3 regions of the Rhodococcoides navarretei genome follow, and region 2 is predicted to be linked to each of the others. Evidence: riboswitches for the same ligand, from Rfam matches in the RefSeq annotation. Region 2 holds a riboswitch; each other region holds the start of a gene.
The links. Region 2 has a riboswitch for S-adenosylmethionine ahead of AABD04_RS07950 (mandelate racemase/muconate lactonizing protein). Riboswitches for the same ligand answer to the same signal wherever they lie in the genome.

Region 1 (9,944 bases), 1.7 Mb from region 2:
CCAGTTCCGCACCGCACCCAGGTAGTTACCGAGATGGAACGAATCGGCAGTCGGTTGGATGCCGGAGAGCACCCGCCGACGCGGACCCTGCGGAGTGTCGATGGAGTCGGAAGAAGACATACCGCAATCTTTTCACGACCCCGTCGACGCCCACTTCCTGGCTCTAGCGGTAGCGCACTGTCACCGGAGCGTGATCGGACCACCGCTGGTCGTACGCCTCCGCCCGCTCCGTGTTCGCTTCCTTGGCGCGCTCGGCCAGATCACTCGTGGCCAACTGATAGTCGATCCGCCAGCCGGCGTCGTTGTCGAAGGCCTTGCCGCGGTAGGACCACCAGCTGTACGGACCGTCGACGTCCGGGTGCAGCGCACGTACGACGTCGGTCCAAGGAGCCTTCTCGGCGAGCAACCGCGTCACCCATTCGCGTTCCTCGGGCAGGAAGCCGGAGTTCTTGCGGTTGGTCTTCCAGGCCTTGAGATCGGCCTCGGTGTGAGCGATGTTCCAATCGCCGCACACCACCACGTCCCGGTCGTCGGACTTCGCTGCCTTGGCCGTCTTGGCCAGGTATTTCGCGAACGCCGCCATGAAGCGTTCCTTCTCGTCCTGACGCTCGGTACCCACCTCGCCCGAGGGCAGGTACAGGCTCGCGACGGTGATATCGCCGAAGTCGCCTTCGATGTAGCGACCGGCATCGACGAATTCGGCGGCCCCGATGCCGGTGCGAATCGCATCGGGAGCCGCCTTCGACAGCAAGGCCACCCCGTTGCGTCCTTTCGCCGACGGCTCGGCCGAGGCCAGATGCCAGCCCGCATCGAGGGCCGGGGCCAACGCCTTCGTCAGTTCCCCGTCGTTGGCACGGGTTTCCTGCAGGCAGATGACGTCGGCATCGGTGGCCTCGAGCCACGGCAACATGCCCTTACGAACAGCTGCGCGAATTCCGTTGACGTTGACAGTGGAAACAGTGATCGGCACGCCGACGACGGTAGCGGAGCCCCCCGACAGACGGCGGGCCGCCTACCGGTGGGCGGCACTGGCCCGTCACCGACGCCTGGGCTTGGCCCCGGGCTTGGGCGCAGTGACCACCGATGTCACCTCCGGCACTACCACTGGTTCACGATCGATGCGCCGGTAGACGACGTGCTGTTGGACGTAGGTCCAGATGTTGTTGCTGACCCAGTACAGCAACACTGCGACCGGAAGCACCGGCCCACCGACGAGCACGCCTGCCGGGAACACCCAGAGCACGAGCTTGTTCATGATCGCGGTCTGTGGGTTGGCGAGCGCCGCTGCGTCCTGCCGGGCGACGGACGCCCGCGAGTTCAGGTGCGTGGCCACCGCAGCGACGATCATCAGAGGGACCGCAACGAACGCGATGCTCCACACCGACGGCACTCCCCCGAACGGACCGAAGGCCTCGAGCACCTCCCGAGAACTGTTGACGGCAGCCGAGATCGGCGCACCGAAGAGCCGTGCGTCGAGGAAGGACTGCACATCGGCGGCGCTGAAGACGTAGTTCGCGGTGTTCGCATTCTCCTGCGCCGTCATACCGAGATGACCGAATCCGGTTCCGGTTCGGTTGAACGAGCGCAGCACGTGCAGCAGACCGATGAACACCGGGCCCTGCGCCAGCAGGGGCAGGCACCCCATCAGGGGGTTGAAACCGTGTTCCTGCTGCAACTTCCGCATCTCGGCTGCCTGCCGAGCACGGTCCCCCGAGTACTTCTTCTGTACGGCCTTGATCTGTGGTTGGAGTCTTTTCATGGCGAGCTGAGAACGAATCTGACTGACGAACGGCTTGATCAGCAGCAAGCGCAACGTGAAGACCAGGAATATCACCGCCAGGGCCCAGGCGAACCCGTTGTCGGGGCCGAGCACGGACCCGAAGACTCTGTGCCAAAACCACAACACCGCGGATACGGGATAGTAGACGAAATCGAGCATGGTGGAGCACCTCACTGTGAGAGAAGTCGGTCGGTTGGCGTCTCGACCGGATCTCGCAGTGGCTCAGGAGACCTGGAGCCACCGGTCCGGTCCGCGGACCGGACCGGGGGCTCTGGGCATGGGGCGACCTGGCGCATCGGGTTGCTGTTGCCTGCGGAACGATCCCCGAAGTCGCCGCCCGTCCGCGCCTGCAGCGCACGACAGCGGTGCGATCACGGCGAGGTCGGACGGCGCACCGAGCACGACCAGGGATGCCGCGACCAGCGCACCGAACATCGCTATCTGTGCGGCGGGTTGGGCGTCGACGACGGCGAAGACGACGAGCAGGACGGCGAGGACGCCGACCAGCGTCCCGGCGTAGCGTCGAATTGCCAGGTGAAGGGTTCGAGAGTCGAGCATCTTCGGTTCCTTGTCACAGCCTCGCGGACAACGGGTTGCGAAGGCGTGGGGGAACTTTCGAGTTACAGTGCCCCCACCAGTGCACCGGGTGCGCGGGGTTGCGGGCGGCCCGGAGCATCCGGGCGATGTTGACGCCGGAACGCACCTCGACGGTGGCGTTCCTCTGCGGTGGGGCCGACATTCGGCAGTAGGCGCAGCAGTGCCGGCACATCGACCCGGTGCGCGAGCACCATCAGCGTTGCCAGCGCCGCGACGAGGATCAGCGCCACGTCTGCGGTTGCGGTCGGCATCGTCAGGTACAGCGACACGAGAAGCAGCGACGTGACGACCATGCTCTGATATCTCATCCCGCACCTCCCTGACGTGTCACCGAACCCGAGTCGTTGCTCAGGGTACAGATATCGACGGGTCTGTGCACCACTGCCATGTGTTGCCCACTCGCACCACGCCGCGGCCTTGTACACACGCTCGCGTGAAGTCTGGCAATCGATCCAGTTCCGCGTCGGCGTCGGACGACAACCCACTCAGATAGAAGACATCGATACGTCCGGTCTGCTCGAATCGCTCCACGTTGTGCCGTGCGATGTACGCATCCGGATTCAGAGCCGCCAGCGCGAGCACGGTGAGAACCGCACCGACTCCCACAGCTCTCGGTAGCCAGCGCCCCGACATCCGCACGCCCGACACCAGAACCAGTACGAACACCGATGCCAGCCACCACTCGACGGCCGTGACGAACAACCTCAGCGTCGTGTAGCCGTACTGCTGCTCGTACAACGACATTCGATGCAGGGCCGACGCAACGATCACCAACGACAGCAGGCACAGCGCTCCGAGTAACGCCCGCAACGCAATTCGATCTCCCCGGTCTTCTCGCCGAGCCTTCGCGACCGTGACCGCGATGACGAGCAGTGTCAGTACCGTGACCGCGAGCAATTGCCAGAAGCCCTGCCGGGCATATTCGGCGTTGGTCAGCCCCTCGGTGGTGCGGACGTGCCCCTGCCCACCGAACAGCGTAGGCACCTGGAACCCGACGAACACGACGAACAGGGCCACCACCGCCCCGAGAGGAACCATCCACTCCCACAACTGCACTGTTCGACGCGGCGTCGGTGCGAGGCGATCGAACCGAGGCGGATGCAGCGCGACGTAGGCGACGGCGAGCGCACCTGCTGCGGTGAGCAGGAAAACGAGAATGCGACCGACGACGGACGCGGCATCGAACTCGGGTGTCACCGCGCCCAGCGCATCCGAGAAACGCTTGTCGGCCGCACCGAACAACGCTGCGAACACGACGAGGAGCGCGATCGTGACAATGGAGACCATGCCGATCCGCACCGGCCGTGGCCCCTCCAGATCGATCGAACCGGCTCCGCGCCCGGTCCACCGAGCCACGCGCACCGGCAGAAACACCGGTAGTAGACCGCCGAGTGCGATTCCCGTCCACGTCCAGGCACGGGAGAGCACCACCACTGCGACCACGATGGCGAGCGTCGTCGACATCGTCACGATCCACTCGGCCGCTCGCAGCGCAGACACGCTCGCCAATGCCAGCACTCCTGCCACCCCTGCCCATTCCCACCGCGAGAGCCTGCCACTGCGCGCTGCGAGCACAACGATCACGAAGGCCAGGGCAGTGATCAGCACACCGAACGTGTTGTCCACCAAAGTCACTGCTCCGATGAGCCCGGCAACAGCGGACCCGACCAGTGCCACACGGGGGGCCTGCGCATACCGCAACACCGGCCAGGTGCGAGGCCCCCAAAAAGAGTGACCGTGCTTCGCTGTCGGATGAATCGGAGTGTCGATCGTGGTCATGGCGCTTCCTTTTCTGTGTTTCGGGCATGGAAGGTCAGCGGCTGCGGTCCGGGAACGTGCAGTCGCGGTTCGGATGGATCGAGAAAGTCAGTGCTCGGGGATGGCCACTCTGATGTGGCAGCCGAATTCGCTGTCGAGAACCTCGATGGTTCCGCCGTGCAGTTCGGTGGCCCAGCGGGCGATGCCGAGACCCAGACCTGTTCCGCCGTCGGTGGATCCGCCGCGAGTGAATCGGTCGAACACCGCATGGCGATCGGCGAGCGCGATGCCCGGGCCCTGGTCGACGACGTCGAATGCGTACGCTCCGCCGATTCGATGGGCCCGCAGCGTCACGGTGCTCGCATGGGGGGAATGCCGCACGGCGTTGTCGACGAGGTTGGTGATCACCTGTGTCATGCGAGATCGGTCGGCCACGACTGTCGAAGCGCCCGGCGAGACGACGATCGACACTCGTTCTCGGTGAACGGAGGTCGCATCCTCGAGGAATTGCCGCACCGCGAACTCCTCCGGGTCGATGGTGAGCACACCGCCCTCCACCCGCGACAGGTCGAGCAGTTCGCTGACCAGGTCTCCGAGTCTTTCGGTTTGGCGCAGCGCCACCGACAGTGTCGCGGGATTCGCGTCGGTCACCCCGTCGACCATGTTCTCGAGCACGGCACGCAGGGCAGCGATGGGCGTCTTCAACTCGTGCGAGACGTTGCCGATGAGTTCGCGGCGGTACTTCTCGGCGGCTTCCAGATCACTCGCCATGGTGTTGAACGCCGTCGCGAGCTCGCCCACCTCGTCCCTGGACGTTGCCCGCACTCGCGTCGAATAGTCGCCTCGCGCCATCGCTGTGGCGGCCGAGGTCATCTCGCGCAGCGGTGACGTCATCCCGTGGGCGACGAATTGTGTTGCGACCAAGGACACGACGAGCGCGGCAAGGAGGGTGTAGCGAAATTGCCAGCCCGCCCCGATCCAGAAGACGACACTCGCGAGCACAAGCACGATGCCCACGACGAGCGAGACCTTGAGCTTGAACGACCGCAACGGATCCAACGGGCGCGGCAGCATGCGCGTCATCGCGGCGACTCCACGGCGTAGCCCACGCCGTGCACGGTGCGGATGAGCTCGCCACCGAGTTTGCGACGCAACGCTTTCACGTGAGAATCGACCGTCCTACTGCTGGCCGAATCGTCCCAGCCCCACAGTTCCGACAGCAGCGTCTCGCGCGAGACCGCAGTGCGCGGCCGAGCGGCAAGATAGGCGAGAATGTCGAATTCTGTTCTGGTCAAGTGAATGTCACCGGAGGAATTGGTCACCCGCCGTTCCCGGTGATCGATCTGCACGTCACCGACTCGAACCGCGAGGGGTTCTGCAGCCACCGAACGCTCGGCACGCCGAACCAGGGCATGCACGCGAGCGACCAACTCGCGCATACTGAACGGCTTACCCAGGTAGTCGTCCGCGCCGACGCCCAGGCCGACGAGCATGTCCGTCTCGTCGGACTTGGCGGTCAACATCAGCACCGGGACCGGGCGGGAGGCCTGGATACGGCGGCACACTTCGAGCCCGTCGAACCCGGGCAGCATCAGATCGAGCACCACCACGTCGGGATCGATCCGGGCGCACGCGTCGACGGCAGACGGGCCGTCGGCGGCGGTGACGACCTCGTACCCCTCGCCGCGCAGCCGAGCGGCGACGGCCTCGGAGATCGTGGGCTCGTCGTCGACGACAAGAACTGTGCGGCTCATGAGAACTGACCCTAGAGGGCGCACGTGGAGGAGCCCGTCGGGAAATGTGGAGGTTCGGTGAAGGTTGGGGCCGAAGTTCTACATCGCGTCGGGATACGGTGACCGGCCCTACGCCACTGGGCTCTGGGCGCTTCTATGCGGCGGAACGCTTGTCCATCCACATGGCGGTTGCCAGCACACCGAGACCGGCCACCGCCAGGCCCGAGCCGACGGCGGCGGGTGCCGTGTAGCCGAAGCCTGCGGCGATCACGGCTCCACCGACTGCCGCTCCGATGGCGTTGGCCAGGTTGAACGCTGCGTGGTTGAGCGACGCGGCGAGCGTCTGAGCGTCCTCCGCAACATCCATCAAACGAGTTTGTAGCCCCGGGACCACCGACGAGCCGGACGCCCCGATCAGGAAGACGAGAAGCAGCGCGGTCACCGGATTGTGTGCCGCCACCACGAACACGGCCAGGGACACGGCCGTTGCGGCCAGGCCGACGAAGGTGCCCTTGAGCTGGTACCGGTCGGCAAGCCATCCGCCGGCATAGTTTCCGGCGACCATTCCGAGTCCGTAGATCATCAGGGCGACCGGAACGAGCGCGCGGGCGAGACCGGCGACGTCGGTCAGAGTCGACGCGATGTACGTGTACACCGCGAACATGCCGCCGAATCCGACGATGCCCACGAACAGGGTCATCCACACCTGGCTGCGGCGCAGTGCGCCCAGCTCGGTGATGGGACTGGTGGTCGGCATGGCGTCGAGTCGTGGCATCCAGAGGACGAGTGCGGCGACGGTGAGGGCACCGATGACCGCCACGAGAGTGAATGCACTGCGCCATCCCAGCGCCTGCCCGATCCAGGTCGCCACCGGCACGCCGACGACGTTGGCCACCGAGAGTCCCATCATCACCATCGCGACGGCCTTGGCTCGCTTGCCCGGTTCGGCGAGGTGGGCAGCCACGAGGGCCGCCACACCGAAGTACGCACCGTGAGGCAGACCTGCGACGAACCGCGAGGCCACCAACTCGTTGAAGCTGGGTGCGAAGACGGTGCCGAGGTTTCCGAGGGTGAAGGCCACCATCAGTGCCAGCAGCAACATCCGGCGCGGAACGCGAGCAGCCAGGGCCGCGATGGTCGGTGCTCCGACGACCACACCGAGCGCGTACGCGGAGATCATGTGGCCCGCGGAGGGCTCGGAGATCCCCATCGTCGTCGCGATGTCCGGCAGCAGTCCCATCGACGCGAACTCCGTGGTGCCGATCCCGAATCCGCCGATGGACAGCGCCAACATCGCGAGCTTGCGGCGGGTCGAGTGCGGTCGGTGACTGACACTCAGGCCACTCGACACCTTGCCGCGCACAGCGCTGACTCGGGACAGAGCGGAATCGGTGACAGTCACAGCGGTACTACCTTCGTATGCATCAGGGGAAACGAGCAAGAACATCGGGTCGGCGAGCGACCGCGACGGTGGCATGACCCCGTAGGGAACGCGCCTGCAGTCCATTGTCTTCCTCGAATCGACGAGCTTTCGAGTTTCCCCGTGGTGATTGTGCTCACCAGAGCATCTGCTCGAGCTCTATCCGAGCCCTTCTTTCTGCGGCACTGCCGTACCCGCTAAGATCTTCGCCAGGTCATGAGTGCCAGCATCGAGCCCCGGCTTGCTGGCCGGCAACCCTCCAACCGCGGTGGGGTGCCCCGGGTGAACGACCAGGCCGATCCGGCACGCCAGTGCCGGATCGACAAGCGCGGGTCCGCAGGAAGCGGACCCACTGAACCTTCGGTCCTCAGGGTCCGAAGCCTGTCAGGAGGTTCTCTCATGTGTTGCTGTACCGATACGCCCCGTAGCGCTCGACTTCTCGAGCTTCATTCGACATTCGATTCGTCTTAGACAGACTCGTCTCAGAAAACGGAGTATCACCAGCCATGACCGATTCGACCCCAGACGTCGTCGACGCCACCGGAGCTCCCACCGAGGATCCGTTCACGGACCCCTCAGCCGAGTGGAGCTTCGAGACCAAGCAGATCCACTCCGGTCAGACCCCGGACGGCACCACGAACGCTCGCGCGTTGCCGATCTACCAGACCACCTCGTACACGTTCGACAACACCGATCACGCGGCTGCATTGTTCGGTCTCGCCGAGCCGGGCAACATCTACACCCGCATCATCAACCCCACGCAGGATGTCGTCGAGCAGCGCATCGCCGCACTCGAGGGCGGCGTTGCGGCACTACTGGTGGCGTCGGGTCAAGCCGCCGAAACGTTCGCGATTCTCAACCTCGCGGAAGCAGGCGACCACATCGTCTCGAGCCCGCGCCTCTACGGCGGCACGTACAACCTGTTCCACTACACACTCCCCAAGCTGGGCATCACCGTCTCGTTCGTCGACGATCCCGACGACCTCGAGCAGTGGCGCGCCGCGATCACTCCGTCGACCAAGGCCTTCTACGGCGAGTCGATCTCCAACCCGAAGAACGACATTCTCGACATCCCCGGGATCTCGGCAGTGGCCCACGAGAACGGCATCCCGCTGATCGTGGACAACACCGTGGCGACGCCGTACCTGTTGCAGCCGCTGAAGCACGGTGCCGACATCGTGGTGCACTCGGCGACGAAGTACCTCGGCGGGCACGGAACGGCCATCGCGGGCGTCATCGTCGACGGTGGCACCTTCGATTGGACGCAGGGCCGTCATCCCAACTTCACCACCGCGGATCCCAGCTACCACGGCGTCGTGTTCGCCGATCTGGGTGCGCCCGCGTTCGCATTGAAGGCACGCGTTCAACTGTTGCGTGACATCGGTGCTGCGGTCTCGCCGTTCAACGCCTTCCTCATCAGTCAGGGTCTGGAGACATTGAGCCTGCGGATCGAGCGGCATGTGGCGAACGCTCAGAAGGTGGCAGCCTTCCTCGCCGGACGCGAGGATGTCGTCTCGATCAACTACGCCGGACTCGAATCGTCCCCGTGGTACCAGCGCGGGCAGGAATTGTTGCCGAAGGGCCAGGGCGCGATCATCGCGTTCGAGCTGCAGGGTGGTGTGGACGCGGGCAAGAAGTTCGTCGACGCTCTGACTCTGCACAGCCATGTCGCTAACATCGGAGACGTGCGTTCACTCGTCATCCACCCCGCATCCACCACGCATTCCCAGCTGACCCCCGAAGAGCAACTGGCATCGGGCGTCACTCCCGGCCTGGTGCGTCTCGCCGTGGGCATCGAAGGAATCGACGACATCATCGCCGATCTCGAGGTCGGATTCAGCGCGGCGGCATCTTGAGTCACAGCTGCGACACAGGCGTTCGTCCGGAGGCGGTTCTTCCGTCTCCGGACGGGCGGTTGGGAACCATCGACATCGGCGGTCTCGATCTCGAGAACGGGGCGCGAATCCCCGAGGTCACCGTCGCGGTGCAGCGGTGGGGCGAACTCGCCACCGACCGCAGCAACGTCGTGCTGGTCGAACACGCCCTCACCGGGGACTCGCATGTGTCCGGTCCGCCGGACGCCGATCACGCTCTGCCAGGTTGGTGGAACGGAATGGTCGGTCCCGGCTGCCCCATCGACACCGACGAGTGGTGCGTCGTGGCGACCAACGTGCTCGGTGGCTGCGGCGGTACCACGGGCCCGAGCAGCGTCTCTCCCGACGGAACGCCCTACGGGTCTCGCTTCCCGGACATCTCCATCCGCGATCAGGTCGCTGCCGAGGCGGCCGTGGCCGACGTCCTCGGAATCGAGCGGTTCGCAGCCGTCGTCGGCGGCTCGATGGGCGGGATGCGCACACTCGAATGGATCGTGGGCCATCCCGACCGAGTGGCTGCCGCGTTGGTCCTCGCGGTCGGTGCCAGGGCAACTGCCGACCAGATCGGTACGCAGACAACTCAAATCGCCGCGATCAAGGCAGATCCAGGATGGCTCGGTGGCAACTATCACGACGCCGGCACATCGCCGACGGCCGGACTCGGCATCGCTCGGCGCATCGCGCACCTGACGTACCGGACCGAGAGCGAACTCGACATCAGGTTCGCAAACTCACCGCAGAACGACGAAGACCCGTGGGCCGGTGGCAGATACTCCGCACAG
Region 2 (9,944 bases):
CCGCCCTCGAACAACACGACGTCGCCGACGAACGGTTCATCGAAGGCTTTCGCCAACGCATCGTCGCCACTACCGAGATGCTCCGTGCGGATGCGCGCCAGAGCGAGAATGAGCTCCGCGGAATTCGCCCCTGTCGCGTAACCACCGGCCTTCTGATAGAGCCACTCTCCGCGCTCCTCGAGTGAAAGACCGTTCTTGCCGAGGTGACATACTTTGTACTTGCGACCCGAGCCGCACCAGCAGCGATCGTTACGCCCCAGATCGGGGCGATCTTGAGGAACGTACGGCTCCAACATCTCTCGCAGATCCGCGCCTGCGTCGGGATCGATACGGCCGAGAAGAGACAGTCCACGGACCGCGTCTCCCCGCGTCGACGCGTACTCGGCGAGAGCCAGCACTGCAGGTTCGAAATGCGAGTCGGCGTCGAGTGCCTTCTCCAGCGCCTTCTCAGCCGATAGTGCGTCCCCGAGCCGGTCCAGCGCGGTAGCGCGGAACCAGTGCGCAGCTGCGGTCACCCGCCGCGGCCCTGCATTCAGCAACGCGTGTGCCACATGCAGCAACGCCTCCGCGGCCCCCTCGCTGTCGAAATGCCTGTTCAGCGCCAGGGCGGCTACGTCGGATCGAGCAAGTGAGGCGAGCTCATCTGCACCGTCCGATACCGCCGCCTCGGCACGCTGTTGGGCGTCGTGAGCGGCCTCGCCGCGGATGTCCCGCATGATGTCGCCGAACCAGATGAGTGCACGGGCCTCGTCGGTATCAACTCCGAAGGTGTTGGCGACAATGTTCATTCGCGTGGTGGCCGCCGCGGCGTCGAAGTCGAATCCTGTGCGGGCCACATAGTCATCGGATTGTTCGATGCCGGCACCGGCGTAGATCTCGGACAGCGGTGGTCCTGGTTTCGCGAAGAGGTCCGGACGGTCGTACATCAGTTGGTAGACAACAGCATCGCGCTCGACGCTCTCGTCTTCGGGCACAATCTCGTGCAGCGCGGCTGTGACGTCGATGTGCTCCAGCGGGCCGTCGACCGCTCGAATACGAACCACGCCGTCCACCACGACGAGCGATACGAGGTCACCTGGTTCGTAGTCGCTGAGCGTCCCCTCTGGGAGCACGAGCGCTTCGCTGGGCGGCCACTGCGGGTCATCGATGCCGCGAATGGTGAAGATCTGGTCGTCACCGATTCCTCGGTACTTCGTGCGAAGGCCAGCGGGATCCTCGGCGAACTGCAAGAGGGTCGTGATGGGCGACAGGTCGTCCATCGACTCGATGATGTCCGACGCCACCTCCCGGTGGTTGAAACGGTGAGTGAGGGCGCGGCCCTCCAACACCGTGGCGACTGCGATCTTCCGCATGTCCGGCAGAAAGGCCAGATCGACCGAATCGACAATGTCGACGAGTTCGTACATATCCCGCCGGCGTCCGAATCCTCGGTCGGGCATGGCAATCGCCCAGTCCTCGGTGCTCAGCGGACCGAGCTCCCGCAGGACATCGAGAGCTGCAGTATCGAGCTCGTCGTAATTATCGTTGTCGTCCATCGCGGCCACCATGAACGTGACGGTCGGGAAGGTGGACACCAGCGCGAGCCCCCGCGTCTTCCATAAGATGTGCGTGTGACTCCCCACCGCACAGGTCGCGACCTCGCCGAAGTGATTCCACTGTTCGGTCGCCGGGGATCCCGTACCACCACCGCGGACTTGGCCGACGACGTCGAGCCGACAGTCCAGTCCCCAGTCGAACGGGTGACGCCCCACGGCATCGAGCCCGCAACGCCAGACGCCGGCGAAGAGTTGGCAGCGCTGACCGCGTCGAAGCCGATAGCGCAGCTTCGCTCGCTTCTCGTCTGGCTCGGTACGTCACGACCGATCACCGGCACGGGTGTTCCGCGGCCAGGGTCGGTTCGCGAGCTGGCGAACGCCGTCGGCGTGGAGTTGGATGGGCGCGCATTGAAGTCGAGATCGATGCTCGAGATCCCAGGGTTGATGACACTGTGGGATGCGGCGAAAGCGGCCGAATTGATCGAGTTGACTTCCACCACAGCCGTTCCCGGTCCACATGCGCACGAGTTCGCCCACTCACTTGCCAGCTCCCTCGCCGCTCACCGAACGGCACTCTCGCACGTCATCGGTCGTCACTTCTTCAGCGAGGACCCCCTACGTCCGTCCCCGGCCGTCGATGTCGTTGCCGGACAGATCGTTCTCGCCGCGATGACGAGCACTCCGCGGACGCGGCTCCCGGCAGTCGGCCCGGTCGGTGCCGGGGATCTGTACGAACACATCGAGGCGTTGATACTTCGCGGCATGCTGGAGCGATTCATTGCCGATGGGTGGTTGGTCTGCGACGGCAAGTACACAGTGCCGCAACCTTTTCGCCCGGCCGTTCTGGATGCGATGACATCACTTCCCTACTACGAAACGGATGAGACCAGCCGATGATCATCACCGGGTTGTTTTTCGCGGAGTACGCACGGGTCAGCGAAGACATGCTCGATATCCTCGGAGGCGTCTGGGATACCTGCACGGTTCCACGCGACACCCGCATGCTCGAATGCCGCCTGGTCGCGCTGTTGCAGACGGGACCCGACGACATCGGTAAGGACTTTCCCGCGACACTCGAAGTGCTCGACGCGAACGGCGAACACATCGTGAATCAGGGTGGCCTTCAGATCCCCGGTGCCGGCTTCACCGGAGAGAATCGCTTCTGGTTCCTACCGATGCAAATGGTGTTTCGCGACGAAGGACGGCACAACTTCATCCTCAGCGCCGGTGGGGCCACCGCGAGCGTCGGGCTTCGCATCGCCTTCGGCTGACGTCGGGACGCGATGCTCATGGCCGCGCCGACATCCGACCCCGATCGCATTCTCGGTACCCCTTGCTATGGGAGGCACCCAGGTCCTTTCGAGGACACGAATTGCATACGCTTTTTTTGAACACCGAGGAGAGCATGTGAACAGTCCATTGCGCGGAGACCAGTACTTTCTCGCACTTGCACTCGAACAGGCGAGGATCGGTTGGGAGGAAGGCGGGGTTCCCATAGGCGCGGCACTCGTTCACGATGGCGACGTTCTTGCGGTCGGTCGGAACCGCCGAGTCCAGATGGACAGCGCAATCCGTCATGGCGAAACCGACTGCATCGAGCGAGCAGGGCGGCTTCCGGCGTCGGTGTACCGAAAGTCGGTGCTTTACACCACGTTGTCTCCATGCTTCATGTGCGCGGGAACCGCTCTGCTGTACGAGATTCCTCGGATCGTCGTCGGTGAGAACCGCTCGTTCGAGACATCGGAGAGCTTGCTACGCGAGCACGGCGTGCAGGTCGACGTCGTCGACAACGTCGAATGCGTGGAACTGATGGAACGCATGCTCGCCGAGCGTCCGAGCCTGTGGTTCGAGGATATCGGGGAGGACGCATGAGCGCTGCCGCCGAACCGGTTCTGTCTGTGCTCGGGTGACTCAGCGAACCAGCGCCTGCCAGGTCGCCTCGCCCGCGCGGTACCCCGCCTCGAACAGCCATGGCCACTCGGAGAAGTCCTCGGGATCGACCACCACAGTCTCGACACCACCGTTCCCACGCCGCTTGGGCATGTTCTCGGGATGGGATGAGAACCGATCCTTCAGGTACGCGGGCTCGAGACTCTGTCGGAATATCAACCACGTCTGCGGCGTGAAGCCCACTGCTTCAGCACGTTTCGCAAGGTCGATCCAAGCTTCGGCATTGGCGTACCTGCCTTCGAGCACCAGCCTTCGAGTCTCGATCATCGGGAACACGCCGTACCAGATCGGCGGGTAACTCAGTAGCGTCTGGCACCAAGTACGACGGCGTTCCGGCGGAATGGGTTCCCACTTCGCTTGCGCTGCTTCGAGTTCATCACTACCGGACATCGTTCACCTCGCCCCGGAGGTGCAACCCTCCATCGACTTGCACGCCTGCGGTTGCGGGACGCGCCGGTTCTTCCCCTGGGGCACCCTGTCGATGGAGACGGGGTTGCCGAACAGCCGGCCAGGTACGTACGGCTATTGCTCTTGAACCTTCATCCACAGTAGCCGAGGGGTACGGGTTGGACAACGAATTTCCACCACTGTCGACATTCACCTCGAATACCGATTCAGCGTCTGGACAGAATCTGTTCACCCGCCCAGCGGCATCGATCGACTCGAACCTCGGCGCGAAAAGTCACCTGCCCAGACCCTCCGCGATCTCCCCGATGGACTGCAACGTCCGCTGATCGGCGTACTCGGCCTCATCGAAATAGCGCTTGAACACGGACCGCATCAGTTCGATGACCTCGATATGTTGCATCAACACCACGCGCAGTGATCGATCACCACTGTAGGCAATCCTCTCGAATTTCTTGCCGAGCTGTCTGGCCGAATCCAAGGTGCCGAACGCCTCGACGTCGACCAAGTACTCCGTCTTACGCGCCATGTCTCCTAAATGCCTGATGTAGGCAGCGCATACCTCGTCGCACTGGAACGCAACGCCTTCTGGAATCTCGAGCTGCCCGGCCTCTGCCTGCATCGACAGCGACTGCCACTGCCACTGCCACTGCTGCATCGAAGCCGCCAGCTCGTTCGTTTCTGACCCCATCAGTTCCTCCCCAACTAGTTCGATGAAGGCATGGATGGCCGGAGCGAACGCGCCAACCGTTCCACCTCGACACACGGATCTCCGAGGGGCTGGGTCGCCAGAAAGCCGTCGAGGACGAGGTAGAACACGCCATTCGGGTGTTCGAAGGCGACGCCGCAGTTGACCTCGTCGTACTGAGTAGTCCGGCGGAACCGCAACCCGTCGAGGCCCTCAATCGGCTCGAACTGCCCGAAACGTCCACTCCCACGCAGATAGTCCAGACTTTCAGTGGACGAGAAGATTCCGAGGTGATACCACGGCGTTGGCAGAGGGTTTGTCCAGATACACGTCATCCAGTCTTCCGAGATCGGCAGATCCCCCACCAAGTTCGAAGACTTCGTCTCCACGGCCAACCCCGCACCTTCGATGGCAGCGTCTGGGATGGTGCACGGATCCCACGCCCCGTTCGCCGGAGCGGTTGGCATCACCGATGTCGTCGACGGTGCTGCAACGGGTATGCCTTCGGTCGCCCCTCCGCATCCGGTTGCCACCAGCATCACGCCGGCCGCACTCCCGATCAGCAATCGCATCTTGCTCACAGCACTCCGTCCATGGAACCCATCCTTGATGTTGGACGCAGCTACCGCGACATCGGTTCCATCGGATCGGACGCAGTTGTGCCTGGCGTTTCCCGATCGGTGCGACGATTGCCCCGCTCGAGTGGACACCGTCGCACCCCGGGGCGAAGCCGCGGCAGGGAACGAGCCATCCTTCGACGACCGGGCAACACTCCGTCCGAATTTCTCTACGAAGATCGGACATCCGTCATCATTGACGCGTGATCAAACAGGGAAGTGGTTTTGCTTTGCTCGGCGCGGTGATTGCAGTGCTGGGTCACTCGGCGACCTCGACTGCGGGGTACTCGGCGTACGTCTCCGGCGGGTCGTTCTATGGTCCGGACACCACGCTGGGGCCGTGGGTGCAGCCCATTGTCGCTGCGTCAGTCGGGGCAGTGGTCGGGATGCTCGCAGGCCTGGTGCTGTACCTGTGCGGCTTTCGATTCGCTGTCGATCCCTCTCGGCGAGTTGGGCTGGTCGCCGTTGCCGGTCTGATCGGAGTGACGCTGGGGATGACGCCCGTACTGATTCTGGTCGGAACAAGCTTTTCCGGTCTGAATTCGAGCGTCTCGACCGAGTACTTGCTGCCGATATACGCAGGCACCGGAGTTTTCGCCTACGCGCTCGGAGTCGCCTCGGTTCGGTTGCTGCTCAGGGCAAGTCACGATCCGTTGTCGTCCCGGACGACCAAGGTCGTGGCTGCCTTTCTCCCGGTAGGAGGTGTCCTCGCCACTCTCGTCGGAACGGGGACTGCCTGGATTCGCGGATTCTCCACGACGGCATCGACCTTCGTCGCCGTGATCGTGGCGGTGCTGTGCGTACTCGTGGCAACCTTTGCACTCGCGCGGGCGTGGGCATTGCGTACGACGGCCTAGGAGCTCGAGGCTCGACCTCCGCGCCGCCCTCGTAGTTCTCTGTGGCCCTCGCTATCGGACTTCATTGGCCAGACGCCGTCCAGCGTCGATCAACCACCGTCGCGGATCCGCCATGGCCGTCTCCCCACTGCCGGCAAGGTCCGTCAGCGACACGGTCCGCACGTCGACGTCCGAATCGACCGCCCCGGCGACCACCGCCACCGGAACTGAAGCGTCCGAACACATCTGGACCACATGTCCGACGAGTTTGCCCGTCAGCGACGTGCGGTCGAACTTGCCCTCACCCGTCACCACGAGGTCCGCTGCAGGAACCGCAGCCGACAGTCCTGTCAGCTCCGACACCCGTTCCGCCCCGCCGGATACACGAGCCCCCAGCGCGCACAGCCCAATTCCCACTCCGCCCGCAGCGCCGGTCCCCGGCATGAACGGATCGGCCGGCAAGCCGGCGTCGGCGAGCAACCCGGCCCAGCGCTGCAACGCCTCGTCGAGTACCTCGATGTCGGCGGCCGACGCACCCTTCTGCGGCCCGAATACCTGTGCGGCACCGTCGGGTCCGAACAACACCGCGCGCGTATCGGTCAGCAATTCGATGTCGGACGGCACTCCCGCGAGACCCGACGCGTCCACCGATCGGGCGACCAGCAGACCGGCACCGCCCTCCGGAACGTCCTGACCCAATTCGTCCAGCACCCGAACACCCAGTGCCCGGAGCACTCCCAACCCACCGTCGGTGGAGGCCGAGCCCCCGAGTGCCACCGAGATTCGATCCGAACCGCACTCCCGGATCACCTCTCCGAGCCCGCGCGTCGTCGCGGTCAGTGCATTCAGCGACACCATCATCGCGATGCCCGAGGACTCCGCCAGCTCGATCACCGCCCGGCCGTTCTCGAGCGTCAACCATCGCGCGTCGACGGGCCGACCGTCCGGGCCGCAGACACCGGACACCGACGACCACGTCGAGCCCGCCGAGCACGCTGCCAGCACATCGAGTGTCCCTTCACCCCCGTCGGCCTGCGGCATCGACACCAGGTCGTCACCGCTGCGGACAGCCGCCCACCCCTCGATCAGCGCCGCGGCGGCATCGACAGCGTCGATGGTGCCTTTGAAGGAATCGGGGGCGAAGAGAATTCTCATGCGATCAGACCGGGCAGAACCAGATCGCGGTAGCGCTGCTTCATCGTCTCGATCACCTGGTCCCCGTCGGTCGCCCACACAGCAGCGTTGAAGATCTCCACTTCCACATCACCCCGGTATCCAGCGCCTCGAACCCATCGGCCGATGGACTCGAAGTCGATCACACCATCGCCCATCATTCCGCGCGAGAGGAGGGGGTCGGCTTCCATCGGCACCAGCCAATCGCACACCTGGTACGAGCTGATGCGGCCACGCTCACCAGCAATTCGGATCAGTGACTCCAGATCCGGATCCCACCACACGTGGAAGGTGTCGACGACGACGCCCACGGCCTCCACCGGGTGCGGCTCGGCCATCGACAATGCCTGTCCCAGTGTGGAGATGACCGCGCGGTCGGCCACGAACATCGGGTGCAAGGGTTCGAGCGCAATGCGCACCCCACGCTCGAGTGCGTACGGAACGAGCAGGGCCAGCCTCTCCTCCACTCGCGCCCGAGCTCCGACGAGGTCGCGATCGGGGATGCCACCCATGACCATCACGAGCTCGGGTGCCCCGAGTTCGGCGGCTTCGTCGAGAGCGCGACGGTTGTCGTCGAGACCGTCGTCGTCGATGGCCGTGAGGAACCCGCCGCGACACAGGCTCGACACCCGCAGACCGGCGTCCGAGATCAGCTTGGCCGACTCGCTCACACCGGCTTCCTGAATTCGATCCCGCCACGGACCTATTGCACCCAGCCCGGCTCGAGCGGCACCGTCGACGGCTTGCTTCAGCGTCCAGGCGTTCGTCGTCTTGGTGTTGAGAGACAGTGCTGAGTAAGGGTTGTCGAGGTCGAACGGTGCGATACTCACGACGCTGCCCCGTTCAGTTCGAGGTAGAGCCCCATGCGGTGCGCGGCCAGCGATGGATCCGCCAGCAACCCTGCGCGATCGGCCAGGACGAACAGCGTCGTCAGATGCTTCACGCTGCGTCCGGATGACAAGCCGCCCACCATCGAGAACCCAGGTTGCTTGCCGTTGAGCCACGACAGGAACGCAATTCCGGTCTTGTAATAATACGTGGGAGCGGCGAAAATGTGCCGGCCGAGTTCCTGCGTCGAGCGCAAAATCTCCTCGGCGCGAGCGGTATTGCCGAGGTCGAGTTCCTGCAATGCCGTCGACGCCGCGGGGTATATACCGGCGAAGATGCCGAGCAGTGCATCCGAATGATGCTGTCCATCACCGATGATCAGCTCGGGGTAGTTGAAGTCGTCGCCGGTGTAGAGGCGGACGCCGTCGGGCAGCCCGGCTCGCAGGGCGATCTCGTGCTGCGCGTCGAGCAACGACACCTTCACGCCGTCGACCTTGAATGAGTGCGAGGCGATCAGGCTCTCGAAAGTCGCAGTGGCCGAGGGGATGTCTGAGCTCCCCCAATACCCGGCGAGCGCCGGATCGAACATCGTTCCGAGCCAATGCAATACGACTGGCTCATCGACCTCGTCGAGCAGGGTCGAGTAGACCGACAGATAGTCGTCGACAGACGTCGCGACCCGAGCCAGAGCGCGTGAGGCCATGATTATGACCTTCGCGCCCGACTCGGTGACCACCGCGATCTGCTCGCGGTAGGCGTCGAGCACAGCAACGAGACCGTCCTTGCCCGACGGCAGCGCATCCAAGTCGAGTTGGTCCGTGCCCGCACCGCAGGCGAGTGACCCGCCGACGCGAGCGGCTTCGGCTCCGGAGCGGCGGATCAGCTCGGACGTCGCGGCCCAGTCCAGGCCCATGCCGCGCTGGGCGGTATCCATCGCGTCGGCGACGCCCAGTCCGTAGGACCAGAGTTCGTGGCGGTAGGCCAGAGTGGCGTCCCAGTCGATGTCGGCGGGAGCCCCAGGAGTGTTGTCCCCCATGACACTAGGGATGACGTGTGCGGCGGCATATGCGACGCGTGAGGTGATGGGTGCGGTGGGTTTGATCCACTCGCCCGGTTCGCCGAGCGCGTAGAACCCGTGGCCGGGGAGGGTGATCGACACCCGGGAGTCGACGGCGGTCACAGCGCGATCTCCGGGACGTCGAGGCGGCGGCCCTCGGCGGAGGAACGCAAACCGAGCTCGGCCAACTGCACACCGCGGGCGGCGGAGAGCAGACCGTAGCGGTGCGGCCGTTCGGCGACGACGTCACGCAGGAACTCTTCCCATTGCAACTTGAAACCGTTGTCCAGGTCGGCGTTCGCGGGGACCTCGAGCCACTGTTCGCGGAACGGTTCGGTGACGGGCAGATCTGGATTCCACACAGGCTTGGGGGTGTGCGAACGATGCTGGGCGACGCAGTTGCGCAACCCCGCGACCGCCGATCCGTGCGTGCCGTCGATCTGGAATTCGACCAGTTCGTCTCGGAACACTCGCACCGCCCACGACGAGTTGATCTGGGCGACAACGCCGTTCTCCATCTCGAAGATGCCGTAGGCGGCGTCGTCTGCGGTGGCGGCGTATTCGTTGCCCTGCTCGTCCCAGCGCGTCGGGATGTGAGTGGCGGTCTTGGCGGTGACGGTCTCGACCTTGCCGAGTATGCCTTCGAGCACGTAGTTCCAGTGGCAGAACATGTCGACGACGATGCCGCCGCCGTCCTCGGCCCGGTAGTTCCAGCTGGGGCGTTGGGCGGGCTGACCCTCGCCCTCGAAGACCCAGTAGCCGAATTCGCCTCGTAGGGAGAGGATGCGGCCGAAGAATCCTTCGTCGACGAGCCGCTTGAGCTTGACCAGTCCGGGGAGGTAGAGCTTGTCGTGT
Region 3 (9,944 bases), 960 kb from region 2:
ACAGGATGCGAGATCCGATCACCGAGATCGCCATGCGGCCGACCGGAGTGATGAACAGGACGAATGCCACGAGCACCCACCACCACGACAGCGTCGGGGCCCAGGGCACGTCGCCGAACCAGGACATGACGTTGAAGAGCAGCCCGAGCCAGGTGACCCACTGCAATCCGGTCAGGGTGGTCAACGGAACCGTTGCCGCGATCTGCGCCCATTGCGCGGTGCGCGACGTCGGGGCGACCGCACGGGGAACGGCCTCGACGACCGGCTTCAAATCATCCAGATACTGCGCCAGTGAACCCAGCCGCGGGTGGTCGTACAGCTGCGCGACGGTGATCTCGGGGAACCGTTCGCGCAGTGCCGTCACCAACTGGGCGGCCGAGAGCGAGCCGCCCCCGTTGGCGAAGAAATCGGCGCTCTCGTCCGAGACCTGCGCACCGAGGATGTTGGTCCACAGTTCGGCCACCCAGCCCGCCGTCCCAGCGAGCGCGGACGCTCCTGCCATGCCGGGCAGGGGCCACGGCAGCGCGTTGCGGTCGACCTTGCCCGAGGTGCGCGTGGGCATCTCGTCGACCAGCGCAAGCCTGGGCACCAATGCCGCGGGCAACTGCTCGGCGAGCAATTCGCGTGCGGCTTCGAGATCGAAATCGGGATTGGTGCTGGCGAGGTATCCGACCAACACCGAGTTTCCGGCCGCCGTCTTGCGGATGGCGGCCGCCGCGCCGCCGACGCCCGGAAGTGCTTGCAGCGCATTGTCTATCTCGCCGAGCTCGATGCGTCGCCCGCCGAGCTTGACCTGATCGTCGGCGCGACCCTGGAACAAGAGCCCTTCGAGCTCGAGCTTGACCAGATCGCCGCTGCGATACGCCCGTTCCCACCCGAGAGATGGCATGGGCGCGTACTTCTCGGCATCCTTGGCCGGATCGAGATACCGCGCGAGTCCGACGCCGCCGATGACCAGCTCGCCGATCTCACCCACCTGCACGGGTAGTCCCGAACCGTCGACCACAGCCAGGTCCCATCCGTCCAACGGCAATCCGATGCGGACGGGCCCTTTCCCGTCCATGATCGCCGCACAGGCGACGACCGTTGCCTCGGTGGGACCGTACGTGTTCCAGACCTCACGGCCCTCGACGGCGAGCCGCTCGGCCAGCTCCGGCGGGCAGGCCTCGCCGCCGAAGATGAGCAGCCGCACCGCTTCCAGCGCTACTGCGGGCCACAGCGACGCGAGCGTGGGCACCGTCGAAACGACACTGATGTCGCGGGAGACGAGCCACGGACCCAGATCGAAACCGGACCGCACCAACGACCGCGGCGCGGGCACCAGACAGGCACCGTGCCGCCACGCCAGCCACATCTCCTCGCAGGAGGCGTCGAATGCCACCGACAGACCGGCGAGCACTCGGTCGCCCGGACCCAGCGGATCCTTCTGCAAAAACATGCGGGCCTCGGCGTCGACGAACGCCGCCGCATTGCGATGACTGACCGCGACGCCCTTCGGAGTGCCCGTCGAACCCGACGTGAAGATGACCCACGCGTCGTCCTCGGGAGTGGGTGGCGTCGGGTCTGTGTCGGGAAGGGTGTCCTGTTTGGGGGCCGTGCCGGCTGCGATTCCGCCCGCCGTGACGATGGCCGTCACCTTCGCCTCGCCGAAGACCAACTCGGCGCGCTCCTCCGGATCGTCCGCGTCCACCGGCACGTATGCGGCGCCGACCTGAAGGATCGACAGGATCGCGACATAGAGAGAGAAGGAACCCGACGGCATGCGGATGCCGACGCGATCGCCGCGTCGGACACCGGCGTTGGCGAGCCACTGAGCGCCCTCGGCGATGTCGTCCAATAACTCCGAGTAACTGACCGACACGGCACCGTCGTCGATCGCGGGGGCGTCGGGAAAGCTGTGGGCGGTCGCGCGCAGAACATCGATCAGTGTCCGCGGTGGAGGGGCGAGAGACGAGCGAAGGTACTGGGCAGGTGCAGCCGGGATCTCGAGACCTGGGGTTGCGGGGTGACCTTCGGATTCGTGCACAGACAACCGGGTGTCCTTCGTGTTCGTGGGGCAGTGGAACGCTTGTGGAACTGCGGCAGGGGAGCCGCAGCGTCGTTGGTTATCTCACGTTCTGTTTGCCGGAAGGTGAACGAGCGCGCCTTCCCACCGCGGGAATCCTACTGGTGCTGTGGCGCGAGTCCCGGCTTGACAAAACCGCAGTGAGTTTGCGAGTGTCTTCCCCACGGTCACGAGTACCAGCATCAAGCCCCGGCTAGCTGGTCGGCAACCCTCCTCCGCGGTGGGGTGCTCCGGGTGACGACCAGGCTGGCGCCGGAAAACCGGCGCGGCAAGCGCGGACTCGTTCACGAAGCCCTTCGGTTGCGGGTCCCTCGATGGTGAGGGTTCGATCTGTCATGACATCTGTACTTTCCCGCCCCTGTGCTCCTTTTGCCCCTGTTTCGGGCACGGAGTTGCAGGTTCCACTGGTGCAGGGCGGCACCCGCACCTACGCCAACTTCGACTACGCAGCCAGCGCGCCGGCGTTGACGGCGGTGACCGATCGGATTGCCGAACTCCTGCCGTTCTACTCGAGTGTGCATCGCGGTGCCGGCTACGCGTCTCGCGTCTCGACGGCAGCGTATGAGAAGGCGCGGGTGACCGTCGCCGATTTTGTTGGTGCGCAGCCCGATTCGGTGGTGGTGTTCACCCGGAACACCACCGACTCGCTGAACCTGTTGGCCGCATGTGTGCCGGGTGAGACCGTGGTGCTCGACATCGAACACCACGCGAATCTGCTCCCGTGGCGGGATCGACGAGTGGTGGTTGCCGCGTCGACCCTGGCCGAGACCATCGTCCGCCTCGATGCCGAGCTGGCCGCGAAACCTGCTGCGCTGCTGGCGATCACGGGCGCATCGAACGTCACCGGTGAGGTTCTTCCCATCGCCGAACTCGCGGCGCTGGCGCATCGGCACGGCGCACGCATCGTGGTGGACGGTGCCCAGCTGGTTCCGCATCGTCGGGTCGACATCGCCGCGCTCGGCGTGGACTATCTCGCGTTCTCGGGGCACAAGCTGTACGCCCCGTTCGGCGCGGGAGTGCTTGTGGGCAGGCGTGATTGGCTCGACGACGGTGAGCCGCACCTGGCCGGCGGCGGCGCGGTTCGCAGCGTGGGCATCGACCACACCGACTGGGCTCCGGCACCGCAGCGGCACGAAGCGGGCACCCCCAACGTGCTCGGCGTCGCCGCACTCGCCGCGGCGTGTGAGGCCATCGCCGGATTCGACGATGCCGAGCTGCAGCAACACGAGCACGACCTGTCGTCCCGCTTACGCGAGGGACTGGCCGCGCTCGACGGCGTCGAGCAGCTCCAGGTGTGGGACGACGCACCCGACAGCGTCGGCATCGTCACCTTCACCGTGGCCGGGCGCGACCCAGGTGAGGTGGCCGCGTACCTCTCCGCCGAACACGGAATCGGCGTGCGCGATGGAAAGTTCTGCGCACACCCGTTGCTGAGCAGGCTGGGCCACGCGGCCGGTGCGGTTCGAGCCAGCATCGGGCTCGGCAGCTCGTCGGCAGATGTGGACCGACTGGTCGACGCCCTTGCCGCCCTGGTCGAGTGCGGACCGAACTGGCACTACGCGGAGGATGCCGGCTGGTGGAATCCCGTGCCGGACCCGCGACCGTTCCCCGAGCTGGCCGACGGTGCCGCCGGGGTGGGATCCCCGTGCACCCCCGCACACGGTTAGCATTGCGTCATGACCGTGAGTGTCGCGTGGACGGGCAACCGTCACTGGTCCAACAGGTATGTGGACCTGTGCCGCACGGCGTCCGGGTCGTGTTCGAGTTCGGCTCCGCACCGACCGAATGCGTTCACCGACTTCTAGAACCAGGACCACCACTCATGTCGCACAAGCACACCCGCGTTGCCGTCGAATTCGATGCCGTCTGGACCGAACTCACCGCGGCACCGGACGCGGAGCCGGTCCGCATCCACGCCTCCGACCTGCGGGAAGCCCAGCAGCACACCGCTCGACTGCGCGCCGAAGCAGTCGAGCGGGGTGAATCTGCAGACAGCACAGCAGTATTCCTCGACCTCGAGGTCCACATTGCCGCAGATGCCAGGACGGCCCGTCGTGAATTCGCCGGACTGGACGCGCCGACGAGCCCGGCGTCCATCCGCTACGTCGGTACCCCGGCAGGTCTGGCCAGTTTGATCTCCGACGTCACCGCGGCCGATGTCGCCGACGGTGTGACGTTGCAGGTCCACGACGATGTGGCTCGGCAATCGACGTTCCTGAGCTCCGGGGTGCTGCCGCTACTGGGATCGCGCGGCACGCGGTTCGACATCGATACCGTCGACGAGGTCCTCGGCGCACCGATCGCCCCGACTCTCGCGTCCTGACCCCGCTGGTGAGGCGGGGGTCAGGTGACATCGATCGCCAGGCCCGCGGTGATCCGCAGCAACTCGGTGAACGTCGACCGAAAGATCGTGTTGGTATGACCGGCCGCCGCCCACACCTCGGTGTAGTCGGCCAGATCCTGGTCGACGAACGTGTCCAGATTGGTGGGGTGGCCGACCGGGGCGATGCCACCGATCGGCTGCCCGGTGGCATGCTTCGCCGTGTCGAGGTCGGCACGCATCAACGTGCCGCCCAAACGAACACCGGTGTGCTCGAGATGAACGTTGTGGGCTCCCGACACCAGGAGCAATACCGGCTCGTCGTCGAGCAGAAACACCATCGACTTCACGATCGCGCCCACATCGACGCCGAGCGCCGCAGCAGCATCGGCGGCAGTGTGCGTGCCCTCGGGGCTGTTCACCACCACCCCGTGATGACCACGAGAAATCAGGGTGTCGGCAACATGGGCTGCATTCGGATGAAGTAGCCGGGACATGAACCAACCCTATTGCCCCGAAGTGCTTTACGCAGAAGTGTCGAGGTCACCGAACAGTCTCAATCGCGCCATGCCGCCGTCGGGGTAGATGTCCATGCGAACCTCGGACACCGGGGTGTCGTGGGCGAGGACGAAGCGATGACGGGTGTCGGGCTGCAGCGTCGTGCGCGGCAACAGCTCGATCCACTCGCCGTCGTCGAGCCGGCCACGTAGCGACGCCGCGCCTGGTGCGTTTCCGAGGAAGCACGTGGTGTCGAGCTCGGCCAGACGGATATGTCCGGTACCGGCCAGTCGCACCTGAACCCAGTCGTTCGCGTCGTTGCGTCGACGCGAGGTCTCCCAACCCTCACCCATCGACCGCGGGGGTCCGGGGAAGAGCAGGTTGTTGGGCGAGCTGTAGAACATGTTGGAGCACGCCGAGACGTACGCGCCGTTCTCGAGGGCGGCCAGGTCGACCGGGCCGGCGGCGAGGAACTTGGGATCGGGCATGCCGCGACCGAGTACCCGCAACCGTGCCACTCCGCCGTCGGGGAAGATGGACAGCTTCACGTGGGTCCACCGTGCATCGGACGCGACCTGGAATCTGTTCTCGCTGTCACCGTCGACCGGACTACGGTCGACGATGGTGGTCCACTCGGTCTGGGTGCGCAGCTCCTCCGGCGACGGAAACCCGTCGACCTCGGCAGCCTCGATCGAGATTTCCGGCGGGTAGTTGCCGGTGAACCACGAGGTGTCGACGACGATCGCCGACACGACCCCGGGAGCCCCCAGCCGCACGATGGCCTCGTCGTAGCCGGCCTCGCGTCGGCGTCGCGTCTCCCACCCGTCGTAGATCTGACCCTTGTGGCCGAACGTCGCCGTGGAGTAGTCGGCCTTGCCCGGAGTGATCAGATTTTCCTTCTCTGCGAACGTTTCGTCGTTTGCCCACACGACTGCGCCTCCGAGCGTGCGGACGGCGAGATCGGGCAGTGGCAGAGGGAATGTGGACGTCATGGAATCACACTTTACTGGTCTCACGCGGGCTCACCGGGTTGTGTGCAGACGGGCGGCGCAGGGCCGCCGCGCCCATCAGCAGTGCGCCGACCGCGATGTAGAGCACAAGTCCGAGCGCCGGCTGCCCCAGCCCGCTGTCGGAGAAGTAGACGATGCTGCGCACCCCCTCGGTGCCGATGCCCGGGGTGATCCAGCGACCGATCGACGCATAGAGCGAGGGCAATACGTCCGCCCCGAAAGCTCCTCCTGCACTGGGGTTTCCGAGGATCACGAACAGTACTATCGCAGCGGGCACGGCAGCGACGCCGATCAGGGCGCGCAGGCCCATGGTGAACAGTCCCGTGGCGAGCACCACCCCGGTGCCCAGCAGGGTGAGCGGAAACCAATGGCCGGCAAAGGTTTCCAGAACATGAGTGGTCAGGAATGCTCCGAGTGCTCCCGATACGACCGAGTACGCCGCGAGAATGCCGACGTGGACGCAGGTTTCGCGGCGCGAGGTCGGTGCGCCGATGAGTAATCCGAATGCAGCGGCCAGCAGGTATCCGCCGACGACCCAACCGACCGAGAGGTAGAAACCGGACAGTCCTCGGTTGTCGTGCACCCCGACCGGTATCTCGTCGCGGACCACGAATTGACGGCCCTGCGCGGTCTCGACCTCGGTGAAGATCGACTGCAACGCGGTGGCAACGGAACTACCCGCGGCGCTCGCGGTGATGAGGGTGTCCGTTCCGCTGGAGCCGACGACGTACGCGCCGAGAATGTCCCGATCGCGGAGCAGTGAGCGGACCTCGGCCGTATCGGCCGCGGTGCGCGTGTCGAGCGGACTGCCGTCGAGGGAGTCGAGTCGATCGGCGGTCTGCTGGGCCAGCCCCTCGGGGAGACCGGCTTCGGCCACCACCGCGATCGGGATCGCGTGCGGCGTCGGCTGATGGAACGCCGAGACGTAGCTGAGGATGAAGCCGAGTTGCAGTACCAGCACCGCGGCGGCGAGCAGTGACATCTTGCGCATGGGTGACTCCTGAATCTTGTCGATACCCGAGGTATTCAATACTCTAGGTATCGTGAATGCCGACGAGCAAGAAAAGTGGGGGTCGACACATGCGCAACGGAGACCTCAACGCACCGACGTACGGGACCGACTCCTCGCCGCGGCCGCCGACGAGTTCACCGAACGTGGTTATGCCGCAGCCAAACTCGCCGACATCGCGCACCGCGCCGGGTTCACCAAAGGGGCCGTCTACTCCAATTTCGAGTCCAAGCAAGCACTGTTCGCCGAGCTGCTCGCCCGGAGGTCCCTCGATCTCGCGGCCCGCGTGCTCGCCCACGTTTCCGATCTGGACTCGCGGGCGGCGGCCGGGGCCGGCGGCGGCGAAATCGCGTCCTGGGTGGTGGCCGAACCTCGCTGGCCGCTGTTGACCGTCGAATTCGGCATCCTGGCCGGGCGGGACCCGGCCGTCGCCGAGCGTTACCGCACCGACCGCCGAGCACTTCGAGGTGAGCTCGAGCGGCTCATCGCCGAACGGGCGGGGCAGTGGGGCGTGGGCGAGAACTTCGATGCCCGACGCCTCGCGACGTCACTGGCAGCCTTGATCTCCGGATTGGCCGTCGAACATTCGGTGGATCCGGAAGAGATCGACGAGGAAGTCATCGCCGACGCGGTGTCCGAACTGTTCGCTGGAGCGATAGCCAGGACACATCTCGATTGAGGGATGGCCGACCGGGTACTCCGAATTCATGACTGCTCAGAATCCCGAACCCGATGAGACTGCCGGCCTCGAAGCAGGCGGTAGCGTGACGCCGGGCGACACTCCTCCAGCCGAGACAGCAGTCGGTGGACCGAATCACGAACCGCCGCAGCGAGGCCGAGCGATGCCGATCATCGTCATCTCCATCGTGGCATTGCTGGCGATTCTGATCGCCGGTGGATTGATCGGTCGGGCAGTCGGCCTGTTCGGCTGACCTCGGACCGAGCGAAAACACTCAGTACGGCGGCCAACCACCCTCGGGGCCGAGTAGACGATCCAAACGACCGTGATTGATCTTCGCCAGCTCGGCACGCATGACCGTGCGCTCGGTCCGGTCGTCGTTGTCGAGGCGGTGGCCCAGATCGACCAGTATGTCGCGCGGCTCGAACCCCTCGGGGTCGAACAGTCGACTCGACACGTACGCGTAGCCGAATCGCCCTTCGTACGCCCTCGCGGCCGTCCCCAACGCGCCGCGAGTGTCCCTGTCCATCGCTGCACACACCTTGCTCGGCTCCGGCAGCGTCGCGGCCACCGAGTCCACGACGCTGTCCGAGAGTTCGGCCAATTGCGAGTCTGCAGCGGCGAACAGGTCTGTGCGCGAGGAAAAGCGTCGGCCGTCCGCCACCCGTGACGCCCACGCCACCGAGCAGCAACACTCGTACAGCGCGTGCACCGCTTTGCGACGCGGCAGATCGTTGAACGTCTCCAGGCCGAGTCCCTGATGCATCAGCATGAGTCGATGATGGGCACGATCGGGCACGAGCACCAGAGCTGAGCAGGTACTTAGCGCAGACGTTACGCGCCGTAACATGCGGTGCGGGATTGCGCGAAGCTCCCGCTAGGCTCGCAGGCATGACCGAACGAACCTGGAACGCGTTCTCCGTTGAGATCGCGGACCACATCGCACACGTGACACTTCTCGGGCCCAACAAGGGCAATGCCATGGGCCCGGACTTCTGGAGCGAGAGCCCCGAGCTGTTCGCTCGGCTCGACGCCGATCCCGAGGTTCGCGCGGTCGTGCTCGCGGGCTCGGGCCGAAACTTCACCTACGGACTCGACCTCGCCGCGATGGCGGGCACGTTCGGTCCGCTCATGGCGGACAAGGCACTCGCCGGTCCGCGAACGTCGTTCCACGACACCATCAAGACCATGCAGAAGGCGATCAACGCGGTTGCGGATTGCCGGAAACCCGTCGTAGCGGCGATTCAGGGCTGGTGCATCGGCGGTGGCGTCGACCTCATCACCGCCGCGGACGTGCGCTACGCGAGCGCCGACGCGAAGTTCAGCGTGCGCGAGGTGCGGGTCGCGATCGTGGCCGATATGGGATCTCTGGCCCGACTGCCTGCCATCATCGGGGACGGCCACATGCGTGAGCTCGCGCTGACGGGCAAGGACATCGACGCCGACCGCGCCGAGAAGATCGGACTGGTCAACGACGTCTTCGAGGACCACGACGCCACCCTGGCCGCTGCTCGCGAATGCGCCGCCGCCATCGCCGCCAATCCGCCCCTGGTGGTGCAGGGAATCAAGACGGTGCTGGACCATTCCCGATCTTCGAGCGTCGACGATTCGCTGCGCTATGTCGCGGCCTGGAACGCCGCCTTCCTGGCATCGCACGACCTCACAGAGGCGATCACCGCCGTATTCGAGAAGCGTCCGGCTCAGTTCTCCGGTAGCTGACGTGGTCGAGTTCGCCGAGGAACTGGGCACACAGCTGGTTCGACTGCAGCGCTTGCGCGAGCGAAACATCGCGGCCATTTCGTCGTCGGGCGGCGTGGACGGTGCCGCGTACGTGTGCTTGTTCCGGCTGCTGCGCGACGGACCGATGCGGTCGAGTGAACTCGCCGCCATGGTGAATTCCGATCCGTCGACGGTGAGCAGGCAGGTGGCTCAGCTGGTCGAACGAGGACACGTCGAGCGCAGACCCGACACACGAGACGGTCGCGCGTTCGTCCTTGCCGTGACTGCGTCGGGTCAGGAAGCGGCGGCCGCGATCCAGCAACGTCGAACCGACAATCTCGGACGAGTCATCGAGGGGTGGCCACGAGAGGACCGAGCTTCGCTGATCGCGCTGCTCGATCGGTTCTTGACCGATTACGAAACGATCAGGCCGGACCTGCCCGAGCGGCGCGGCGGTAACGTCTGATGCGCGAGTGAGCGATCGCACAATCTGACAAGCCTGGACGACCGGCCGCGCCATCCGGCCCGCATGCTCGCCCGAAAGCCAGGACGGAGGGAATGCCGTGCCAGTCGATCGCGATCGAACCTCGCACACGTGGGTGAACGGACCGCGAACCGGCTCGGTGCGGCTCGAACGCCGCGTC

Region 1: it holds a riboswitch for S-adenosylmethionine, as region 2 does, so the genes downstream of both, AABD04_RS15800 (bifunctional o-acetylhomoserine/o-acetylserine sulfhydrylase) here and AABD04_RS07950 (mandelate racemase/muconate lactonizing protein) in region 2, are expected to answer to the same signal.
Region 3: it holds a riboswitch for S-adenosylmethionine, as region 2 does, so the genes downstream of both, AABD04_RS03255 (aminotransferase class V-fold PLP-dependent enzyme) here and AABD04_RS07950 (mandelate racemase/muconate lactonizing protein) in region 2, are expected to answer to the same signal.

What each region holds. Positions count from the first base shown of each region.
Region 1 is NZ_JBBPCN010000001.1:3,348,741-3,358,684, forward strand. Features, by position in the region: gene trpS (tryptophan--tRNA ligase) at 1-120, opposite strand, end outside; gene AABD04_RS15760 (exodeoxyribonuclease III) at 164-970, opposite strand; gene yidC (membrane protein insertase YidC) at 1,037-1,939, opposite strand; gene AABD04_RS15770 (DUF6412 domain-containing protein) at 2,003-2,338, opposite strand; gene AABD04_RS15775 (DUF6412 domain-containing protein) at 2,401-2,685, opposite strand; gene AABD04_RS15780 (DUF4153 domain-containing protein) at 2,726-4,156, opposite strand; gene AABD04_RS15785 (HAMP domain-containing sensor histidine kinase) at 4,244-5,218, opposite strand; gene AABD04_RS15790 (response regulator transcription factor) at 5,215-5,889, opposite strand; gene AABD04_RS15795 (MFS transporter) at 6,023-7,162, opposite strand; SAM riboswitch class IV at 7,501-7,623, shown strand; gene AABD04_RS15800 (bifunctional o-acetylhomoserine/o-acetylserine sulfhydrylase) at 7,795-9,144, shown strand; gene metX (homoserine O-acetyltransferase MetX) at 9,138-9,944, shown strand, end outside.
Region 2 is NZ_JBBPCN010000001.1:1,631,420-1,641,363, reverse strand. Features, by position in the region: gene AABD04_RS07970 (SEC-C domain-containing protein) at 1-1,535, opposite strand, end outside; gene AABD04_RS07965 (hypothetical protein) at 1,611-2,432, shown strand; gene AABD04_RS07960 (DUF6941 family protein) at 2,429-2,806, shown strand; gene AABD04_RS07955 (nucleoside deaminase) at 2,943-3,407, shown strand; gene AABD04_RS07950 (mandelate racemase/muconate lactonizing protein) at 3,447-3,875, opposite strand; SAM riboswitch class IV at 3,904-4,022, opposite strand; gene AABD04_RS07945 (hypothetical protein) at 4,168-4,581, opposite strand; gene AABD04_RS07940 (DUF3558 domain-containing protein) at 4,596-5,150, opposite strand; gene AABD04_RS07935 (hypothetical protein) at 5,399-6,052, shown strand; gene AABD04_RS07930 (glycerate kinase) at 6,104-7,186, opposite strand; gene AABD04_RS07925 (sugar phosphate isomerase/epimerase family protein) at 7,183-8,034, opposite strand; gene AABD04_RS07920 (dihydrodipicolinate synthase family protein) at 8,031-9,212, opposite strand; gene AABD04_RS07915 (Gfo/Idh/MocA family protein) at 9,209-9,944, opposite strand, start outside.
Region 3 is NZ_JBBPCN010000001.1:667,022-676,965, forward strand. Features, by position in the region: gene AABD04_RS03250 (Pls/PosA family non-ribosomal peptide synthetase) at 1-1,984, opposite strand, end outside; SAM riboswitch class IV at 2,231-2,346, shown strand; gene AABD04_RS03255 (aminotransferase class V-fold PLP-dependent enzyme) at 2,401-3,732, shown strand; gene AABD04_RS03260 (hypothetical protein) at 3,888-4,388, shown strand; gene AABD04_RS03265 (YbaK/EbsC family protein) at 4,409-4,882, opposite strand; gene alc (allantoicase) at 4,910-5,875, opposite strand; gene AABD04_RS03275 (YhgE/Pip domain-containing protein) at 5,880-6,884, opposite strand; gene AABD04_RS03280 (TetR/AcrR family transcriptional regulator) at 6,937-7,581, shown strand; gene AABD04_RS03285 (DUF6480 family protein) at 7,610-7,834, shown strand; gene AABD04_RS03290 (2-oxo-4-hydroxy-4-carboxy-5-ureidoimidazoline decarboxylase) at 7,856-8,353, opposite strand; gene AABD04_RS03295 (crotonase/enoyl-CoA hydratase family protein) at 8,473-9,300, shown strand; gene AABD04_RS03300 (MarR family winged helix-turn-helix transcriptional regulator) at 9,302-9,766, shown strand; gene AABD04_RS03305 (GGDEF domain-containing protein) at 9,864-9,944, shown strand, end outside.